DNA from 3 places in the Arthrobacter sp. zg-Y1219 genome. Region 1 is predicted to be linked to each of the others. Evidence: riboswitches for the same ligand, from Rfam matches in the RefSeq annotation. Region 1 holds a riboswitch; each other region holds the start of a gene.
What was found. Region 1 has a riboswitch for S-adenosylmethionine ahead of QNO00_RS06505 (hypothetical protein). Riboswitches for the same ligand answer to the same signal wherever they lie in the genome.
Positions count from the first base shown of each region.

Region 2: another riboswitch for S-adenosylmethionine. It lies ahead of QNO00_RS00145 (ABC transporter substrate-binding protein); the one in region 1 lies ahead of QNO00_RS06505 (hypothetical protein).
Region 3: another riboswitch for S-adenosylmethionine. It lies ahead of QNO00_RS02265 (flavin reductase family protein); the one in region 1 lies ahead of QNO00_RS06505 (hypothetical protein).

Region 1 is NZ_JASKLY010000010.1:37,359-41,780, forward strand. Features, by position in the region: gene QNO00_RS06495 (LLM class flavin-dependent oxidoreductase) at 1-871, shown strand, start outside; gene QNO00_RS06500 (acetamidase/formamidase family protein) at 903-2,288, opposite strand; SAM riboswitch class IV at 2,427-2,563, shown strand; gene QNO00_RS06505 (hypothetical protein) at 2,579-2,965, shown strand; gene QNO00_RS06510 (VOC family protein) at 3,063-3,500, shown strand; gene QNO00_RS06515 (CPBP family intramembrane glutamic endopeptidase) at 3,539-4,264, opposite strand; gene QNO00_RS06520 (NAD(P)H-hydrate dehydratase) at 4,276-4,422, opposite strand, start outside.
Region 2 is NZ_JASKLY010000001.1:32,656-37,077, forward strand. Features, by position in the region: gene QNO00_RS00135 (TrkH family potassium uptake protein) at 1-1,145, shown strand, start outside; gene QNO00_RS00140 (potassium channel family protein) at 1,138-1,839, shown strand; SAM riboswitch class IV at 2,030-2,147, shown strand; gene QNO00_RS00145 (ABC transporter substrate-binding protein) at 2,384-4,039, shown strand; gene QNO00_RS00150 (ABC transporter permease) at 4,036-4,422, shown strand, end outside.
Region 3 is NZ_JASKLY010000003.1:233,189-237,610, forward strand. Features, by position in the region: gene QNO00_RS02250 (Vms1/Ankzf1 family peptidyl-tRNA hydrolase) at 27-587, shown strand; gene QNO00_RS02255 (nitronate monooxygenase) at 664-1,731, opposite strand; gene QNO00_RS02260 (PhzF family phenazine biosynthesis protein) at 1,739-2,575, opposite strand; SAM riboswitch class IV at 2,701-2,821, shown strand; gene QNO00_RS02265 (flavin reductase family protein) at 2,881-3,387, shown strand; gene QNO00_RS02270 (hypothetical protein) at 3,447-3,971, shown strand; gene QNO00_RS02275 (GNAT family N-acetyltransferase) at 4,044-4,422, shown strand, end outside.

The DNA of each region.
Region 1 (4,422 bases):
CCATTTCGCGCCGCAGTTCGCCGCACCGTTCCCGCTGCTGTCCGCTCTGGCCGCCCGGACCAGCCGGCTGGAACTGGGCACCGCGGTGATCGACATGCGGTACGAGAATCCGCTGTACATGGCCGAGGAAGCCGCGGCGGCGGATCTGATCAGCGGCGGCCGGCTGCAGCTGGGCCTCAGCCGGGGATCCCCCGAGCCCGCGCTGCGCGGCTACGAGGCCTTCGGCTATGTCCCGGCCGACGGCAGCACCGACGCCGATGAAGCCCGCAAGCACACCCTGGTGTTCCGCGCCGCGATCGCCGGTGCCGGTCTGGCGGCCTCCGATCCGGTCATGACCGGCGCCTCCGGAACGCTGCCGGTGGAACCGCAGTCCCCCGGGCTGAGCAACCGGATCTGGTGGGGTTCGGGAACGCGGGCCACGGCGAAGTGGACGGGCCAGCAGGGCATGAACCTGATGAGCTCGACCCTCCTGACCGAGGACACAGGCGTGCCCTTTGACCAGCTCCAGGCCGAGCAGATTGAGGTGTTCCGCGCCGCCTGGGCGGAGTCCGGGCACGAGGGAACGCCGCGCGTATCCGTCAGCCGCAGCGTCATTCCCCTGGTTACCGAGGAGGACCGCCGGTATTTCGGGCTGCGTGCCCAGGCCGACACCAGGGACCAGGTGGGCCGGCTCGACGGCGGACTGGCCCGGTTCGGCAAGAGCTACATCGGTGAACCGGAGGTGATTGCGGCCCAGCTGGCCGGCGACGCCGCGGTGCAGGCCGCGGACACGGTCCTGATCACGGTGCCGAACCAGCTGGGCGTTGACTACAACGTGCAGCTGCTGGAGAGCATCCTCAAGCATGTCGCTCCGGCGGCCGGCTGGCGCTGAACATTCGGCGCTGACCCCTTCGGCTGAGGCATCAGCCGAAGTCGGCCTTGCGGATCAGCCCGTGCACGCCCACGGTCCGGTCCACGACCTGGGACACGGCGAAGTCGGCGGCGGCGGACAGGTAGGCGTAGGCGACGGCGCGGTCCATGCCTTTTTCCTGCTCGAGGAAGTCCAGGGCATTGACCACTGCCCGCCGCATGGCCACGTTCAGGTCACTGCTCACCCCACCGGCGCCCAGGCCGTCGGGGTCGGAGAGGCCGATGGGAATCCAGGCATCTGCGGTTTCGCCGAACGGATACCGGTGGGCCAGGGCCGGCGCGTCCCCCGAACCGGGTTTGCAGACGGTCAGCCGGAAGGTGCCGCGCAGGGAACCTTCCATGGCGGTCAGCGCCACTTCGCCGTCGCCCATGCCCATGTGCGGATCGCCCACGTAGAACAGGGCGCCGTCGGCCTTGACCGGCAGGTAAAAGGTGGACCCGGGGCCCAGATGGCGGATGTCGATGTTGCCGCCGCCGAGCGTGGGCGGCACTGAGTTGGCCTCGGGGCCGGTCAGGCCCTCGTTCTCGGAGAAGGCCACGCCCATCATGCCCATGAACGGGCGCAGCGGAAAGCGGATTTTCATGTCGCCGCTGGTCATAACGCCCTTGCCGTCCTCGATTGCGGTGAAGACCGAGACGTTGCCGTAGTCCGTCGGGACGCCCGAGGACCGGTTGTCCGCGGCCGCCGGCGGCATGACTTCCTCCAGGGTGATGCCCTCCGGTGCGGCCGGGCCGTTCTGCAGCGCGAGCGCGCCCTTGCCGTGGCGGCTGGAGACGACGCCGTAGGGGACCCGGGGCACGGCCGCGAGGGTTTCGATCTTCAGGACGTCACCGGGCTCGGCTCCTTCCACGGCAACGGGACCGGTGACGATGTGCGGCCCGTCCGTGTCGAAGTTCCGCGGCGTGCGGTTGTAGCCGGCGGCAATGTCCAGGGCGTCCTGCAGCACCCCGTCCGCCGCGACGCCGTGGCCCCCGAAGAAGGACAGCGGATCCCGGCCCTGGTCCTCCAAGATCCCCTCATGCGAGAGGGCGTCGATGGTGACGGTCTGCCCGGATTTCATCCGGGCCACCGGCGTGGCATGCACAGTCGGCACGTAACCCCAGAGCACTTCGTCCGGGGTGGAGGCGAGATAGAGGTCCCCGGGCATGTCTCCGGAGTGCGGCTGCAGGATGGCCCCCGGCCTCGGGCCGGCCGACCCGGGCGACCCGGCAGCACCGGCGTCCGCAGCTGCCGCGGAAGAATCCTGCGCCGGTTTCGCACTGCATCCCGACCCCACCGCCAACATGCCAAGACCCGCCGCGGCTCCGAGGAATCCCCTGCGGCCCAGGCCCTTGGTGAGTACCGCTGCGGCCTCGCGTCCAATCAGCATTCGGTTCATCGTGTCCTCCAATAGCTCGTGCCATCAAGCTAGCCAAACGGAGTTTCGAGGCTGTTTCCGGCGGATGAACGGGCCACGCACATCACGGCGGACCACGGCGGTTCCCAGTGTCGGCGTCGTGCGCTAGGGTGGTCTCAGCTTCACGAGAGGTGGCCACCGGCCCGGATTCGTCCGGCCGGAAAAGCTCCGACTGGCCTCACACCAACCCCACTGTTCGGCGGGTGGTTCGGATGACGAAGCGGCCCGCTGCCGCCCGGCGCGGGCAAGGACACTCTGTAAAGGACCACGCTGTGAGCATTTCCAGTGACACCCGTTGCGTCAGCTTCACCCCCGGCCACAACGTCCACCTCATCCACGGCAAAAAGCTGGCCGGTTTTGATGACTGGGTGGATGCCCGGGCCTACGCCGATGTTGAGCTGGACCTGATCCAGCTGATTGTGGACGGTGAGCAGCAGCTGATGTGGTTCCACGACATCCCCGCCCTGGCACTGGCCCTGGCGCACTCCGGCGGAGAGGCACAGTGGTGCGCACGCTACTCGTCGCTGTTGGTGCCCGGCGGCTTCGACAGCCCGGCCCGGCGCTCTTTTTTCTACTTGGCCACGCCGGAAAGGGTGCATCCCTGTAAACGGATCGCCGCAGGCGCCGGCGCTGCCGCTCAAGAGCAGCTGCGGGGCTGACCCCCGGCGATCGCTTCCGGGCCGCGCCGGCGTCTGCGGACAGTAACTGTCCGCAATCCTTCCGGGCAGGAGCCTGCCGCTGGCTAGGCTCCTGCCCATGACGTTCAATATCCAGATATGTGTTGACTGCGCCGACCCCCACGCCCAGGCCGATTGGTGGGCCGAAACCCTGGGCTGGGTCCCGGAGCCCCTCGACCAGGCCCTGATCGATTCCCTGCTGGAACAGGGCGCCGTAAGCCCGGACCTGCTGATCGAGCACAACGGACAGCGCAGGTGGCGCGACGGCGCCGCAATCTGCCGGGAAAGCGAGGTGGGTTCCCCGGGACGCCTGCGAATCCTGTTCCAGCCCGTGCCCGAACCGAAGACGGTGAAGGACCGCATCCATCTGGACATCCACCTCGACGGCGGAGACAAGGACGCGATGCGCGCGGCGCTGGAGGCGCGGGGTGCCACGTTCCTTTACGCAGCCGAGCAGGGTCCGTCCTCCTGGTACACGATGGCCGACCCCGAGGGCAACGAATTCTGCATCGCCTAGTCCGCCGACCGGCGGATCCGACGCCGCACCGCCAACGGTTATCCCAGCAGCTCTGCCGGGATCGCGTAGGTCAGCAGGACGGCGAGCAGGTTTTTCGCGGCGTGGACCGCGTAGGACAGGATGAAGTTGTTCCCCGCCCAGACGTAGATGCCCACCAGAACCGCGCCCATGGCCAGGTACGGAAGCAGCACCGGCAGCGTCAGCGATTCCTTCCCCGCGATGTGGATCCCGGCGAACAGCAGCAGCGAGATCAGGCAGCAGACCCAGATGTTGAGGTATTTGCTGAGCTTGCCGATCAGCAGGTGGCGGAAGATGTACTCCTCGACAAACGGCGCAATCACCACCAGCAGGGGAATGATCAGCAGCGGAGGCAGGGAGACGACCAGCCCCTCAACCGCCTCCTGGTTCACCGCGGTCTCCGGCGGGCCGGAAATCAGGACGACGACGGCGGTAAGCAGCAGCATCGCGAAAACGCCGCCGGGAATGATCGCCAGGGTCAGCCACGGGCGGGTAGCCAGGATCCGGGTCTCCCGCACCGCATAGCGCCACGACGCCCAGGCCGCCAGCGCGCCTGCGGACAGGTAGAACGCCAGGTTCACGGCGTAGCCGGCCAGCAGCGGATCAGGGATCAGCTGCATCAGACCGGGAACGCCAAGGCCCGGGGCAAAGCTGAAGATCAGGAGGAACAGGACATAGAACCCGGCGGCAAACCCGTCCCGGGGCGTGAAGGTGTAGGGCAGGGGCAGGATCGCCGGCCGGTTCATTCTCGGCACCGCTAGACGGTCAGCTCCGCCATCACGCGGGGCATCGCTTCGAGCAGCTCTCCGGCGAGGAAGCTCAGCGGCCCCTGGGCTGCGGAAAGCCGGTCGCCGGCGGTGGAATGCAGGTAGGTGCCCCAGCAGGCGGCCTGCTCCGGGGACGC
Region 2 (4,422 bases), on a different contig from region 1:
CGGTCTACTGGACGGGCTTCGGGCAGGCCGTGATGCTGGCGCTGATCCAGCTCGGCGGATTCGGGGTGATGAGCTTCGCATCGGTTGTGGCGCTCACCGTCATGCACCGGCTGTCCCTGCGCAGCAAGGTCACCTTCGCCCTCGAAGGCAACAAGCCGGACCTGTCCCATGTGCCGTCGGTCATTGCGGGCGTCGCGAAGATTACCCTCCTGGTGGAAGGGATCGTGGGTCTGATGCTGGCGGCCCGTTTTTGGCTGTCTTACGGCCGAAGTCCGGGGGAGGCCCTGTGGCTGGGGGCCTTCCATGCGGTGTCGGCCTTCAACAATGCCGGCTTTGCCCTGTTCTCCGACAGCCTGGTGCAGTACGCCACCGATCCGGCGGTGAGCCTGCCCATCTGCGCGGCGGTCATCCTCGGCGGCCTCGGATTTCCGGTACTGGTCCAGCTGCGCCGGGACCTGCGCATCCCGCGGCGCTGGTCAATGAACACCCGGCTGGTGCTGGCCGGCAGCGCCGTGCTCCTGCTTGCCGGAACTGTCTTCATCACGGCGCTGGAGTGGGACAACCCGCGCACGCTGGGTCCGCTGGACTGGCCCTCCAAGCTCCTGACCGGGTTCTTCCAGTCCGTGCAGACACGCACCTCGGGGTTCTACAGCGTGGACATCGCCGCCTTGGACGGCGCCACCCTGCTGGTCATGGACGCGCTGATGTTCATCGGCGCCGGACCCGCCGGCACGGGCGGCGGGGTCAAGATCACGACTGCTGCCGTGCTGTTCTTCATTCTCGCCGCGGAGGTCAGGGGCCGGCGGCAGGTGAACGTCCTCGGCAAATCGCTCTCCCCGGCGGTCTACCGCCAGGCCATCGCCGTGCTGGTGCTCTCGGTCCTTTTCGTGGGCACCGCCACCGGCATACTGCTGGTCCTGACCGGGTTTCCCCTGGAATCGGTCCTGTTTGAAGCAGTTTCGGCGTTCGCCACGGTTGGCCTGTCCACCGGCATCACCGCGCACCTTCCGGCGGCGGGCCAGCTGATCCTGATCGTCCTGATGTTCGCCGGCCGGCTCGGCCCACTCCTCTTTGCCTCGGCGCTGGCACTGCGCGACCGGCCGCTGCACTACGAACTTCCGATCGAAAGGCCCATCATTGGCTAGGTTCAGCTTTCTTGGTGCGCGGGATCCGGGACACGCCCGCGCCGACGCAGACGCAGTCGCCGTGCTCGGGCTGGGCCGCTTCGGGGAGTCCGTCGCCCTGGAGCTGATGGCCGAGGGCACCGAGGTTTTGGGCGTGGACAGCAATGGAGAGGTGGTCCAGCGGCTCGACGGCCGCCTCACTTTGGTCGTGACGGCGGACTGCACTGACACTGAAGTGCTCGATCAGCTGTCGGTGTCCGAATTCAACCGTGTGGTGCTGGGCATCACCAGCGACATCGCGGCCAGCGTGCTCACCGCCTCGCAGTTGGTCCGCTCCGGGGTGGCCCAAGTGTGGGCCGCGGCCGCCAGCGAGCAGCACGGACTGATCCTGGACCAGATCGGCGTCCACCACGTGGTTTACCCGGAGCAGGACATGGGCCGGCGGGTCGCTCATCTGGTCCGCGCCAGCCTGCTGGAGTACATCAGGGTGGGCGAAGACTTCGCCGTCGCCGAAACGGTGCCGCACGGCGCCGTCGTCGGCGTTCCCCTCGATCCCGGGCGGGTTCAGGAGATGTACGGCGTCTCGATTATTGCCCGCCGGAGCGCGTCCGGCCCTTGGGAATTCGCCGGCGCCGGCATGGTGCTGACCATCCTGGACCGGATACTGATCGCCGGGCCGCCGGAGCGGACCGACGCCTTCAGCCAGCCAGCCTGACGGCCGCCTAACCGGGCATGCCCGCCCTTCCGAGCACGCCCGCGAGCGCCGGTTGACGACGGATGACGCGTTCGGTGGAGTGTGACGGTTTGGACCGAAATATGACCGAATTAGCGACCTGTGACCGTCGCTTACCCCGGATAACGTCATCTGCCCGCCGGTAGCCGGCGTCCTCTAGCATGTAGTCAGCAATCAAGAGTTCCAGCCATCGGCCCTGGCCGGCTGGGCAGCAACCCTCTCGTCGTAGCGGGGTGCTCCAGGTGATGATTCGGCCGGCGGGCAGACGCCCGGCCCGGCAAGTACGGCGTCCGTGCTGCTCCGGCGGCACCCCGCGGCGCCATGATCGCAGAGGCAGCACCGATGAATCGATGTCCCCGCCCCACCGGCTAGACCCTTTCCCGCGCCAGGCCTCGGCCTCCCCGCCGGGCATCCTCCTGCCCGGCTGACGTCCTGCTCCCGGCCGGGCATCCTCCTGCCCGGCCGGCGCTTGCCCGCGCCCCCTGTCACTGCATCTGCTCCAGCCCTTCCGAGAGAAAGCAGCACCATGAACCTGTCCAGGAAACTCACCGGGAAGCGTCCGGTGTCCGCTCCCGCCGCGTCTCTGCTGATCCTGTCCCTTATCACCGCCGTCCTCGCTTCCGGCTGCAGCACGCAGCCGGGCAGCGCCTCCGATTCCACTGATCGGCACGGCGGCGAGCTGGTGTACCTGGATGCCGAACTGTCCTCCAACACGCAGCTCCAGAGCAGCGGCACCTGGCAGGACAGCGCCTACATCCAGAACATCACCGATCGGTTGATCTACCGCGACCCCGAAACACTGGAACTGAAGCCGTGGATCGCGGAGGAGTGGACGGTCAGCGACGACGGCCTGACCTACACCTTCCTTATCCGGGAGGGCGCCAGCTTCAGCAACGGCCAGGTGCTGGACGCTTCAGCGGTTCAACGGAACCTGGAGTGGCAGGCCAACGGCGACAGCGCCAAGGGCATCCCCGCGAACAACTGGTTCCCGAAGGTCTCGGCGGTAACGGCCGACGACGCCGCCCGGACCGTAACGGTGCAGCTCACCACCCCGCACGCCCCCTTCCTGAATGTGCTCTCCTTCTGGCGCACCAGCCTGGTCGCCGATGAAACCATCAACGCACCGATCGAGGCGCAGTCACAGCTCACCGGCATCATCGGCAGCGGCCCGTTCACCGTGGAATCCGAAAAGTACGGAGAGGAAATCGTCCTCACCCGCCGGGAAGGATATGCGTGGGCGCCGCCCGGCCTGGAAAACCAGGGCGAGGCCTACCTGGATCGGATCACCATCATTCCGGTCACCGAGGACAGTGTCCGGCTGGGCTCGCTGCGCGCCGGCGAGGCCGACCTGATCCGCTACGTTCAACCCAGTGAAGAGCAGACCCTGACCGCGGCCGGTTTGGAAGTGATCAGCGCCCGGGGGGTTGGCAACGCCAACGTCTGGGACCTGCGGCAGTCCGCGCCGTTCCTGGATGACATCCGGGTGCGGCAGGCACTGCAGCACGGCATCAACCGGGAGCAGATCATCTCCGATCTCTACACGGAGAACTGGAACGCTGCCACCAGCATCCTCACCCCGGGATCCCTCGGGTACAAGGACGAATCGGAGAAGCTGGCCTTTGATCCGGAAAAGTCCGGCCAGCTGCTCGACGACGCCGGGTGGACCGGCAGGGACGCCGACGGGTTCCGTACCCGCGACGGCGAGCAGCTGCACATCCTGACCTACGTGGACGTTTTCGACAGCACGTCCAAGCCCCTTTTCCAGCTGATCCAGTGGCAGCTCAAACAACTGGGCGTAAACCTGGAAATCAAGGAGACGGACTACGCCAACTACTCCACGGTGCTGGCGGACCCCACGGTGGGCGCACGGCGCAACGGATGGCCGGAAGCTGACCCGATCCGGCTCACCGTGAACTACTCCAGCGACCACCTGAATGCCTTCAACCTCCAGCAGCCCGACCCGGTCCTGGACGCCCTGCTCGCCGAGCAGCTGACGGCTGCCGACACCACGGCCCGCACCGAAATCCTCGGCCGGATCCAGGACCACATCGTCGAGTCCGCCTACGCACTGCCCATCCTGGACGACTCCCAGATCTTCGCCCTGCAGCCCACCCTCCACGGACTGACCTTCGGTGCCGAGGCACGCCCGTCCTTCTACGAAACCTGGACGGAAACCAAGTGAGCAACCCGTCCGGCACCGGTGTCACCGCCGTCATCGCCGCGCGCATCGGGCAGTCCCTCCTGGTCATCGCCCTGACCTACGTGTTCGTCTACTTCATTCTGTTTGCCCTGCCCGGCGACCCCATCGGCAGCCGCATCAACAACCCGCTGAACCCCATCCCGGAAGAGCAGGCGGCAGCCATTACCGCTTACTACAACCTGGACCGGAACGCCCTGGAACAGTTCTGGATCTCGGTGACCCGCCTGTTTCAGGGCGACCTGGGATTCTCGCTGGCCACCGGCCGCCCGGTCGCCGACCTGATCAGCCAGGGACTGGGAGAAACCGTGGCGCTGGCCGCCGTCGCCCTGGTTCTGGCCCTGGCCCTGTCCCTGGTGATTGCGGCC
Region 3 (4,422 bases), on a different contig from region 1:
GCAGTCCCGCCAGGAGAATCGTCAAAATGCCCGTCACCCGCTCCACCTTTGTCTCCGCCGACCGGCTGCCGGGCTGGCTGGAACGGTTCGCCGCCGGCAACGGCGAACTGACCCTGACTCCGGAGCACGGCGGCCTGCATCTCCTGGCGGCCAACGGCACCGAAGCCGACCTGCTGGCGCCATGGCCGGACGACGGGCGGCCGGGGCGCGGTTCGAACGACGTCGAGCGCCTGGTCTCGCTGGCCGGCCAGTCCCGCACGCTGGGAATCGTGCTGCTGCGCCGCGGCGGTTTCGCCGTGGGGGTCGCCCGCGACGGCGTGCTGCTCGCCTCCAAGGCCGGCAGCCGGTATGTGCAGTCCCGGACGGCGGAGCAGGCGGCCCGGATTTTCGCCGAGCATCCGCCCGAGTACCTGGTGTTCGGCGGCGACCGGCCCCTGCTCGAGGTGCTGGCCCGCGAGCCGGTTTTTCGTCCCTGGAGCGCTCTGGCCCGGCTGCGTTTCCTGGACGTTCAGGATCCCAAAGCGGCGGCGCTGGCCAAGGCCGCGAAGGATGCGGCGTCGGTCTTCATCCGGATTTCGGTGCCGTAAGCTCGGCGCCCTGAACGGCGGCGGAGGCGGCGGCTTGAACAGCGGCGGGGCGGCGGCTCAGGCCGCTGCTGCCTCGTCAGTTCCCGGCGAGCCGGCGGACGATGTCCGCTGCCGGCTGCTCCGTGGCCAGCCGGTACCCCGTGCCGGCCCACAGGCTGACCCCGTCCGGATCCCCCGCCGCTGCTGCGGCGGCCCGCAGCGGAGCCGTGATCTGGTTGACGTACGGATAGGCGTCCGGCGCATCCGGATAGGCGCGCATGAAAGCGTTGGTCAGCCCGCGGGCCGGACGGCCGGAGAACGCCCGGGTCAGTGACGTTTCGGAAAACCGCCCGCCCTGCGCTGCTTCCCGCAGGGCCGCCCGGTGCACCGCGCTGGTGCCCGCTTCGCTGCTGAGCAGCAGCAGGGTTCCCACCTGGACGGCTGCAGCACCGGCGGCAGATGCTGCGGCGGCGTCCGCCGGTGCGGAGATTCCTCCGGCAGCGATCAGGGGCAGGTCGCAGGCCCTCCGGATCCCCCGGAGGAGCAGGTCCAGGGGAAGGTCGCCGGGAACTTTGGCGCTGTCCAGCGTTCCGCGGTGCCCTCCGGCCTCGGGCCCCTGGACACAGAGCACCCGGGCGCCGGCGTCGGCCGCGGCCTGGGCTTCGGCAGTGTCGGTGACGGTGACGACCGTGCAGATGTCCCGCCCGGCGAGTTCCGCCAGGATCTCCGGGTCCGGCAGTCCAAAGGTAAAGGACACCGCCGGCACCCGTTCCTGCAGGACCAGTTCCAGTTTGGCGGGCCAGCCGTCGTCGTCGTCGGGGTCCAGCAGCCCGGGTTCCGCTGCGGTTCCGGCAGCGAGAAGGTTCCGGAAGGCCAGTGCCGCTGCCAGCTTTTCGCCGGCGGTGGTGCCGTCATCGGGGGTGCCGGGAGCGGCGCGGTAGGTGTTGGCGCGGTCCGGAACAAAGAGGTTCACGCCAAACGGCGCCTGGGTGAGTCTCCGGGTGCGGGCGATTTCCGCTGCCACGGCGGCTGAGCTTTTGTAGCCGGCGGCCAGGAACCCCAGCCCGCCGGTGTTGCTGACCGCCGCGGCGAGTTCGGGCGTGGACGGCCCGCCCGCCATGGGCGCACCGATTACGGGCAGGGCAAGAGACTGAAGGCTGAACACGCTGCGCCTAGAGGGTGACGGTGCCGTCGATGGAGGTGACCGTGGACCCGCCCACCCAGATCTTGCCGTCGCGGGTGAACACGCGGACCCGGCCGGACCGCTGCACCGCGGTTCCCTGCGTGACCACATAGCGCTCCGGTGCCAGGGAGGCGCCGATCAGCCATTGGGCGAGGCCGGCGTTGAGGCTTCCGGTCACCGGATCTTCGGTGATGCCCAGGCCGGGAACGAAGGCGCGGACCTCAAAGTCGGTTTCGGCGTCCTCGGGCTGGGCGCCGATGACGCCCACGCGCAGGTTGCCCATGATGGTGGGATCCGGCTTCAGCGCCAGCACCGCAGCGGCGTCGGGCAGCAGAAGTCCGAGCCAGCCGGGGCCGTTGTCGATCCAGTTGGAGGCGAGGATCTGTGTGCGGTCCAGGTTCAGCGCACGCAGTGCCTGGTCCAGGACTTCGTCCTCCAAGGGGCCCGAGCGCAGCAGCGGCGGCGCGGCGAACGCGGCAATGCCTGCGTTGGCGTGAAGCGTTACGAGGCCAATCCCGCATTCCTGCACGACGACGTCGGGATAGCGGCGCTTGTTGCCGGCCTCCAGCCACGCGTGGCAGGTACCCAATGTCGGGTGTCCGGCGAACGGGATTTCTCCGCCGGGGGTGAAGATCCGCACCCGGTAATCGGCGCCGTCGCGGGTGGGAGGCAGCACGAACGTGGTTTCGGACAAATTCGTCCACCGCGCGAAGGACTCCATGTCGGAGTCCGAAAGTCCCTCGGCTTCCAGCACCACGGCGAGGGGATTCCCCAAATACGGCTCGCTGCCAAAAACGTCCACCTGTTTAAACCACCGCTGTTTCATGCCCAAACTCTATCCCTTCACCGTGGGGAGTTTTCATTCGCTGCGGGGAGTTTTGTGAAGCTGAGTTTTACGAACTAAGGCAGGTGTTTGCAGGCGTGCACCCGTGCCGCCTACGTTGGAAGAAGAATCAAGAGTTCCAGCCACGGGCCCTGGCCGGCTGGACGGCAACCCTCTCGCCGTAGCGGGGTGCTCCAGGTGACGATTCGGCCGCCCGGCAAAACTTCCCGGCTGCGGCAAGTACCGCGTTTGTGCCGACCCTGTTGTTAATCGTCGGTCCGGCGCTTAAGGCAGAGGAATCTCTTCGCATGTCTCTTGTTACCGATCTTCAGCCCGCGGCCCTGCGCCGTGCCTATTCGCGTTTCCCCTCCGGCATTGCCGCGTTGTGCGCTGTGGTGGACGGGCAGCCGCAGGGAATTGTTGCGTCATCCTTTACCGTGGGCGTTTCGATGGATCCTCCCTTGGTGATGTTCGCCGTGCAGAACACCTCCCGCACCTGGCCGGTGCTCCGGCCTGCGGCCAGGATCGGGGTGTCGATCCTGGGCTCCGACCACGAGGGGATCTGCAAGCAGATTGCGTCCAAGTCCGGGGACCGTTTTGCGGGCCTGAACCTGCACACCGACGAATCGGGTTCCCTTTTCCTGGACCGGGCAGCCCTGTGGCTCGAGTGCTCAGTGGAGAACGAGGTGCCCGCCGGGGACCACAGCGTCGTGCTGCTCCGCGTCCACGGCCACGCCTCGCATGACGATGCCCACGAGCCGCTGGTGTTCCACGGGTCGGCGTTCCGACACCTCAGCGTCGCGGAGTTTGCCTGAGCCGCGGCGCTGGAAAACCCGCGCTGACGCGTGCGAACTAGGGCCGCTAAAGTGACTGCATGATTGCACTCACGCACGCGCCTCATGACCTCGTGGTCGGAACCAGCGATGGTATCGATGTTCGCTTTGCAGGTGTTGAGTTCAAAGACGCGCCAGGCTTCGTCGGTGTCAGCGCCGGAGAGCCGGGCATCCATGTGCACCTCAGCGGAGTGCGTGGGAAAGAGACAATGTCCCGGGACGGCCGTTTCAACCGAGGACTCGAGGAGTGGTGGAAGCGGCGTGAAGCTGCAGGATCAGACCGATCTGAGAACCCGCCTCCGATGCCTGGCGTCGCCGTTTTTGAGGGGATCACCACGGTTGTATCTGATGATATTGGCACCGAGTACCGGCGGTCAGGAGGCCAGACGGCCGGCAGCGGTATGGAGTGGGACGCGCTCTGGGTCTACACACCGGCTCCACCTGCTGAGGCTCGGACGCTTCGACTCGAGTTCAGCGTCGGCGGGGAACTGACCGGAAAGTACTGCGAGTTCAGTCTCTCGGACCCCATCAGCGCGGACGGGTTAGCGAACCACGCTCCACATTGAGGATCCTCTACCGGATAAATACTTCCCGGGCCTTGGGAACTGGAGCATTTTGGAGAAGAAAAACGGGGGATCATGGACGTTGTCCTTCGAACACCAGGTGTAGACGAGCTCGGGGAGATCTGCAGCGTTTTGGGGAAGTGGCAGCACGACGGGGAACCGCTGCAGCTACACCCAGGCGATCTGGGCTGGTACTCCCTGCGAGGGCCAGCCGCCACTGCCGCTGCGACGCGCGTGTGGTCTCAGGGCGACACGAACCTTGCCATTGCCCTTCTCGACGGTCCCGAGCTGTTGCGGTTCGCCATTGATCCGACGCGGCGCCAAGACGCAGCCCTTGCCCTTCGCATCGTTGTTGACGTCAACAACCCGATGGCCGGAATCCTCGGCGCAGGAGCAGCAACTATCGAGGCGCGCGGTGCGGTTGCCTTGATTGAGCAGCTTGCGCAGAACGATT